One region of the Rhizobium ruizarguesonis genome, then DNA from elsewhere that is predicted to be linked to it. Evidence: predicted binding sites of a transcription regulator. Region 1 holds the regulator's gene; the other holds the start of a gene.

Region 1 (3,692 bases):
CAGGACAGGAAAGCCGAATTCCTTCTTCAGGTCGGCAAAGACCTCCATGCCCTTTTCGATCCCGATACCGCGTTCAGCCGAGAGCGAGGTCCGGTTCGCCTTGTCGAAGGAGCTCTTGTAAACGAGGCCGATGCCGAGCTTTTCACAAAGCTCTTTCAGCGTGCCGGCAACCATGAAGGCGTGGTCGCGGCTCTCCATCTGGCAGGGGCCGGCAATCAGCGACAGGCGGCCGGTATTGGAAAAGCTGACCTGGCCTTGGCCCTCGCCGATCCTGACTTCTGAATTCGTATCAGTGCTCATCGTGTTTCCTCGAAGGCGAAGAGCGCGCCCTGCCCGGGCGCAGGCTTCACCACAATGCGATTGTTCTTGCGCGTGTATGTCACCCCGTTAGCAGCCAAATGCGCTTCTGTCACGGCAAGATCGGCGACGGCAAAGAGGATTGCCCTGCCGCGCAGGCCGCGATCGCCGGATGAGACGGCGATGTCGAAATAGGCTTCCAGCCCTTCCTGCGTCATCAGGCTGATTTTCGCGTTCGACGCTGCGATATTGACGCCAAAACTCGTTTTCTCGACTGTCGCTTGCGCCACGGCAAGGCCGACGAAGGCAGCAAAGGCGGCGGCGTCGGGTGCGCAAAGCGCTATCTCGGTTATGCCGCTGACGCCATTGGCATGCGTCTCCAGCGCGCCGCGGTCGGCCGGCAGCGGATTGACGCGCTCGACGGTGAAGAGGAAGAGGTCAGGCGCGCGCAGGTCGCCGGCGAAAGCCAGTTTGAAGCCGGCAATCGTCTGCGCACCGTCCGGCATCGTCATCGGCCGGGTGAACTGCAGCACTTCGCCAGCGCTCGATCCGTCGCCGACGAAGTTCTGATGATCGAGGCTGGCATCCTCACTGCCGAAAGCCAGCCCCGAAAGCCCTTCCTCGCCGCAGCGGAAGCGGAAGGCACGGTTGCGGGCGGTGAAGACATTGCCTTGCCGCGCAGAAGCCTCGCTCTCCTCGGCGCTCGCAATCCCGAGCGGCTCCAGATAGGTCTTGTCGGCAAAAAAGACGCAGGCATTCTCCGTTCCGAAGGGATGGCGCGCATCGGCGGCAACGGTGAAGCCGAGCTTGCCGATCCTTTCGCGCGCCACATCAATATTGACGACGGGCAGCACGACATGATCCAGCGGATGCGGTTTGGCGGAATGCGTGTTCATCATAATCCCTCCTCAAAACGGCAAGAGATTTGCGACAGCGCCACCCTCAATGCAAGACTTGTGTCCCAATCCGGCCAATGAAAATAAAAATCTCGACGAGTTGGCGCGAAGTTTTACGGAAATTTAGCTACTTGCGGAACACATATGGAACATATAGTGTCTGTTCTGGATTTGTTTCAATCACGAGGTCACAACGTCGATGCTCACGCGCAAACAACAGGAGCTTCTCCTTTTCATTCACGAGCGCATGAAAGAATCCGGCGTTCCGCCGTCTTTCGACGAAATGAAGGATGCGCTGGACCTCGCCTCGAAGTCCGGGATTCACCGGCTGATCACGGCGCTCGAGGAACGTGGCTTCATTCGCCGCCTACCGAACCGTGCTCGTGCGCTTGAGGTCATCAAGCTTCCGGAGGCCTACAGCCCCAGCATTCAGCCCCGGCGCGGCTTTTCGCCGAGCGTCATCGAGGGCAGCCTCGGCAAGCCCCAGCCGGTCGCCGCCCCCGCTGCCGCAAAACCCGTTGCCGACAACGGCAACTCGGTTTCCGTGCCGGTCATGGGCCGTATCGCCGCCGGCGTTCCGATCTCGGCGATCCAGAACAATACCCACGACATCGTCGTTCCGGCCGACATGCTCGGTTCCGGTGAACATTATGCGCTGGAGGTCAAGGGCGATTCGATGATCGACGCCGGCATCTTCGACGGCGACACGGTGATCATTCGCAACGGCAGCACCGCAAGTCCCGGTGACATCGTCGTGGCTCTCGTCGACGACGAGGAAGCAACACTCAAACGCTTCCGCCGCAAGGGCGCCTCGATCGCGCTCGAAGCCGCCAACCCGGCTTACGAGACCCGAATCTTCGGGCCGGACCGCGTCAAGGTGCAAGGCAAACTCGTCGGTCTCATTCGCCGCTATCACTGACACTGGGCGGGCCGGATTCGGCAAAACTGTTGCTGCGCCAGTCATAGGCGCGATGGCGCATCCATGGCCGCGACAGATCATCGAATGCGGCTGTGACGTCCAGGCCGGCATCGGCGAAGCGTAATTCGACGGAACCGGTCCTGCGCAGCGTCTCACCGGTGAAGAGCGTCGCACCTGAGCGGCAGCTGTTGAAGCGCAGGCGCACCGACGTCACGACGATATCGGCCGCATCGCAGGCCGGACCGAGATAGGCGGCATTGTCGATGACAGCAACCACGCGACCATTGCCAAGCCTTGATGTGCACCAGGCCTTCTTGACGCAAGAAAAGCGGTTTGCGTCAGCGCTCGTTGCAGCCGCCCGCATCGCCGACCTTGCTTCGTTCTGCTGATCGCGGGAAAGCCTGACGCGGCGGTCTTCTCCCTCCGGCGGGATAGCAGGCCCCTCCAGCATCTTCGGCGGGTGATGCGTCGGCAGGACCAGCGCTCTCTGCCACTGGTCGAAGATGAAATCCGGCGGTCTTTCGCGGTTGGAAGCCATGGCCGCCGTCTCGACGACCGCGACGAGACCACCATCCTCCGAAATTACCAGATCCGGCGGCCGGGGAACTGGCAGAAGCAACAGGATGAGTGTTGCGACCGCGATGATTGATGTGCCGATATGGCGCAGCCGGGTGCGGAGCAGCGTCAACAGCAGAAAGCCGGCGACGGCGACCGCGAAATACCAGGCGGGCAAGCGGCCGACGTCGATATTGCCACCCCAGCCGGACACGGTCTTTGCGACCGCGATCACCAGATCGAGGCCGAATCCGACGACCTTCCAGGGCAAAACGTCCAGACCGAAAGGCATGAGCAGCATCGCCAGCAGGCCGGCCGGCATGATGATGAAGGAGATGATCGGCATCGTCGCGAGGTTTGCCGGCAGGCCGTAGGCGGTCAAGCGATGAAAATGCTCGATCGAAAACAGCGCGGTGGAAAACCCACCGATCAGCGAGGTCAGGAAGACGCCGCCGAAGAAGCCCGCAACCGTAACGATGGGCCGAAACACCGGCAGCTTCAGGAAGGCGTTTTCGCGGATGCCCCGGTCCTTCCACAGCTGATAACCCGATACCAACGCCAACGTCGCGGCAAAGGACATCTGGAAGCTCGGACCCAAGACCTCGGACGGTGAAATGGCGATGATGACAAGCGCGGAGAGCGCGACGTTGCGCAGGCTGATCGACGGCCGGTCGAAGAAGACCGCAATCAACATGATGGCCATCATGATGAAGGCGCGTTCGGCGGAGACCGCAAAGCCCGAGATCAGGAAATAGGCCGTGACGGCAAGCAGCGCGCCGGCGGCGGCGATCTTCTTGGTCGGATAGGCCTGGGCGACGCCGGGAAAGAGGCTGAGCAGCATCCGGAAACCGACGAAGAAGATGCCGGCCGACAGCGCCATGTTGAGGCCCGAGATGGCGATGATATGAGCCAGGCCGGACTGGCGCAGCGCCTCCGTCGTTTCATTCGAGATGGCACGCCGCTCGTCCGTCACGAGAGCAGCGGCGAAAGCGCCGGTGTCGCCGGGTAGGATCGACCTTATGCGG
Region 2 (3,692 bases), 1.2 Mb from region 1:
GAGAGCCGGCCGCTGATTGCCCGCGGCATCGGCGAAGAGCTCGAACCCGTGCCGGAGCTGCCGGCCTTCGCCATGGTGCTCGCCAATCCGCTGAGGGGCGTCTCGACGCCCGAGGTTTTCCGCCGGCTGGCGGAGAAAAACAATCCGGCTCTGCGCCTGGCACCGAGCCGGCCTCAGACTGCCGACTGGCTCGCGGCAATTGCTGCTGCTCGCAACGACCTGGAGCCGCCGGCGCGCGAACTCGTGCCCGAGATCACGGCGATCGCGGCAATGCTGCAAGCGAACGGCGCGCTTCTGACCCGCATGTCCGGTTCCGGCGCCACCTGTTTTGGCATATTTGCGAGCATGACCGCCGCCGAAGATGCGGCGGCAGCTCTTCACGACGCGCGCCCTGACTGGTATTTCCAGGCGACGGAAACGGTATCGGGAGGCGCATGATGGCAGGTCTGGACGAAAAACGGCCCTTCATCGCGGTCGGCATTGCGGTTCTGACTGTCTCGGATACCCGCACACCGGAGACGGACAAGTCAGGCGACACGCTGGCGGCGCGGATCACGGAGGCAGGCCACAAGCTGGTCGACCGGGGAATCGTGCCCGATGATCGCACCGCGATTGCCGCGCGGGTGAAGGCCTGGACTGAGAACGAAGACATAGACGTCGTCATCACCACTGGCGGCACCGGCTTTACCGGCCGCGATGTGACGCCCGAGGCGCTGGAGCCTTTGTTCGAAAAGCGGATGGACGGCTTTTCCGCCATCTTCCACCGGATCTCCTACGAGAAGATCGGCACCGCGACGATCCAGTCGCGCGCCACGGCAGGCGTTGCCAACGCCACCTTCATCTTCGTGCTGCCGGGTTCACCCGGCGCCTGCCGGGATGCCTGGGACGGCATTCTGAAAGGACAGCTCGACTATCGCAGCGCGCCGTGCAATTTCGTCGAGATCATGCCGCGTCTGGACGAGCACCTGAAACGCGGCGCGACGAAATAGACTGCGGCAACAACGGCATTCCCTAAAGCGCGTCGCAATCTTTCAGATTCGCTCCTTGCGCTTTAGGTCTTTGTTTTTACGCATGTCGTTATCGCAAAACCGCCGCACACTTTTGCGCGACATGCGTTATGTCGCAAGGCCCGGCAAGATGGGCATCGTGTCCCAGCTATCACCCGACAGCAGGACGCAGCTTATCCCGTGAACATCCGTGACGATGAGTGTCCAGGTGCCGCTTTCGGCGGCATAGACCTCGAGAATGGCGTTCTGGTTGATCAGTCCGACTGCCGTGAGCTTTTCGGCGAAGTTCTTGTCCAGGAAATTGACGATTTCGGGTCGGCCTGCGCAACTGCGCATCATCTGCGATGCTGCCGAATGCGGATGCGCGATCACCAATGTCGGCAATATGACGGCGATGAGGCCGTAGACCATACTGCGTACCATGACGCACCTCCTTTCGCCGGGACCCCGGCAGAAGAGGAGATTTTCGCTGACCTGTTCTGCCGTTCACCGGCATTCCATGGCCATTCCGTTGCGAAGCGAGGCGCTTCGACGGCGCCATGTTTGAATTATAGCGCAAAATCCTATTGGGCGCCATCTTTTGCGCGAACTATGGAGAGGGTCGCGACACCTACCGCGCAGCGCGGGCGACCCAGGAGGGAATGAGTTCACTCGCCAGCCGGCGCGGCTTCTGGCCCTTGACGAATTCGGTGAGCCGCATGCCACTTTTGGCGATGGCGAGTGCCTGCTTCTTCGGCAGGAGAAAGCCGAGTTCCAGCGGCGGCACGGCCCGGCCGACACGCTGAAAGAACGGGCGCCGGTAGCCGCGCGATGCGGTGAAGCGCGCCGGCAGTTTGTTCAGCGCCACATATTCGGCGACCTCGTCGATCCAGCCGGCCTGGGGTCTTGCACCCGGCTCGACGAAAAGCAGCCATTCGCCGCGGGCGGCGCGGACGATGTCCTTGATATCCCATTGCGAATGGAAGCGGCAGCCGGCGGCGTCGGCGACCCGCGAGGTGCCGTCGCGCGAGCCGTGATCGAGCACGACCACATCGCTCACCAGCCCCTCCACCGCGCCTGCCACCAATACCGATAAGGTCTGTGCCAGCTCAGATTCCTGATCCTGACATTCGAGAACAACCGTCAACATTGACTATTTATAATGCGCCGCACAAATTATTGCCAGCGCCGTTTTCCTCATTTTGTTCTTGCATTGTTCTAATTTTGCGGATAGGAATTTAATCAGCAAAACGGGCGGGAGCGATGGCTTTCCGCCGCGGGAGAATCCGATGAGAGAGCAGTCCCTGGCAGGGCAGGCCGCATTCGCGCCTGCCAATACGGCAGATATTGCCGATGCGATGATCGTTTCCTCCGGTCTGAGAGTCGAGGTCGATCGGCGGCGCGGGCGTGGGGCGGGACTGAACCCGACAGGGCGGTTCGAGGCGCTGCAGCGGGAGACCGTCGACGATGGCTGGCAGACGTGGGAAGAACTGCCGCCGTTCAAGACGGAAGTGCAGATCGAGAAACCGCGCACGGCAATCACCCGCAACGAATCGCCGGACATTCCCTTCGATCGTTCGATCAATCCCTATCGCGGCTGCGAGCATGGCTGCATCTATTGCTTCGCCCGGCCGACGCACGCCTATATGGGGCTTTCTGCGGGGCTCGATTTCGAGACGAAGCTGTTTGCCAAGCCCGATGCGGCAAAACTCCTGGAGCGGGAACTCGCCAAGCCCGGCTACAAGGTGCGGGTGATCGCGATCGGCACCAATACAGATCCCTATCAGCCGATCGAGAAGGAATGGCGCATCATGCGCGGCATCCTCGAGGTGTTGAACAAGGCGAACCATCCGGTATCGATCGTCACCAAGTCGGCGATGATCCTGCGTGATCTCGACATTCTGCAGGAGATGGCAAGCAAGAACCTGCTGCGCGTCGGCATCTCGGTGACCACGCTGGATCGCAAGCTTGCCCGGACGATGGAGCCACGTGCCGCCACGCCGCCGCGGCGGCTGGAGACGATCCACACGCTTGCCGAAGCAGGCATCCAGACGGCTGTGCTGGCCGCCCCGCTCATCCCGGCACTGAACGATCATGAGCTGGAGCGTATTCTCGAATCGGCGAAGGCGGCCGGTGCTGCCGAGGCGAGCTATGTCATCCTCAGGCTGCCGCTCGAGGTCAGCCCGTTGTTTCGCGACTGGCTGCTGCAGCATTACCCCGATCGTTACCGGCATGTGATGTCGCTGGTGCGCTCGATGCGCGGCGGCAAGGATTATGATGCCGAATTCGGCAAGCGCATGAAGGGCGCCGGCCCCTATGCCTGGCAGATCGCCCGGCGCTTTGAAATGGCAGCCCGACGTTTCAGCCTGACACGACGCAGCATGCCGCTGCGCGACGATCTGTTCGTACCGCCCGATGGCAGCGGCGTGCAGCTGTCGTTGCTCTAACATTTTGTTTTTACGTAATTCCGGACGGAAAACCGCACCGCACTTTTCCTGGAATTGCTTCTAGCCTTTTACGCAATTCCGGACGGAAAACCGCGCCGCACTTTTCCTGGAATTGCTTCTAGCTTGCGCATCGGCTCTCGAGAAAACCGCCCTGTTTTCGCGCCCGAGCGCAATTCCCGCGGATGGCCCTGACCGCCACCATCCGCCCGAGCGTCCCCGGCCGCCGCCCTGATCCGGGGACTTGCGGGAAATCGGGTTG

Evidence for each region. Region 1 encodes LexA, which represses DNA repair genes until DNA is damaged. Its sites were predicted from a motif close to TGTTCNNNNTGTGTTCNG; they were not measured.
Region 2: a site for LexA is predicted at 2,190-2,207, ahead of J3P73_RS05310 (PA0069 family radical SAM protein). Genes of this name have one in related genera too.

Annotation. Positions count from the first base shown of each region.
Region 1 is NZ_CP071678.1:2,302,906-2,306,597, reverse strand. Features, by position in the region: gene kdsA (3-deoxy-8-phosphooctulonate synthase) at 1-300, opposite strand, end outside; gene J3P73_RS11490 (VOC family protein) at 297-1,193, opposite strand; gene lexA (transcriptional repressor LexA) at 1,393-2,112, shown strand; gene J3P73_RS11480 (ComEC/Rec2 family competence protein) at 2,093-3,692, opposite strand, start outside.
Region 2 is NZ_CP071678.1:1,097,751-1,101,442, reverse strand. Features, by position in the region: gene J3P73_RS05330 (4-(cytidine 5'-diphospho)-2-C-methyl-D-erythritol kinase) at 1-438, shown strand, start outside; gene moaB (molybdenum cofactor biosynthesis protein B) at 438-989, shown strand; gene J3P73_RS05320 (hypothetical protein) at 1,116-1,430, opposite strand; gene J3P73_RS05315 (glycosyltransferase family 2 protein) at 1,618-2,136, opposite strand; gene J3P73_RS05310 (PA0069 family radical SAM protein) at 2,276-3,433, shown strand.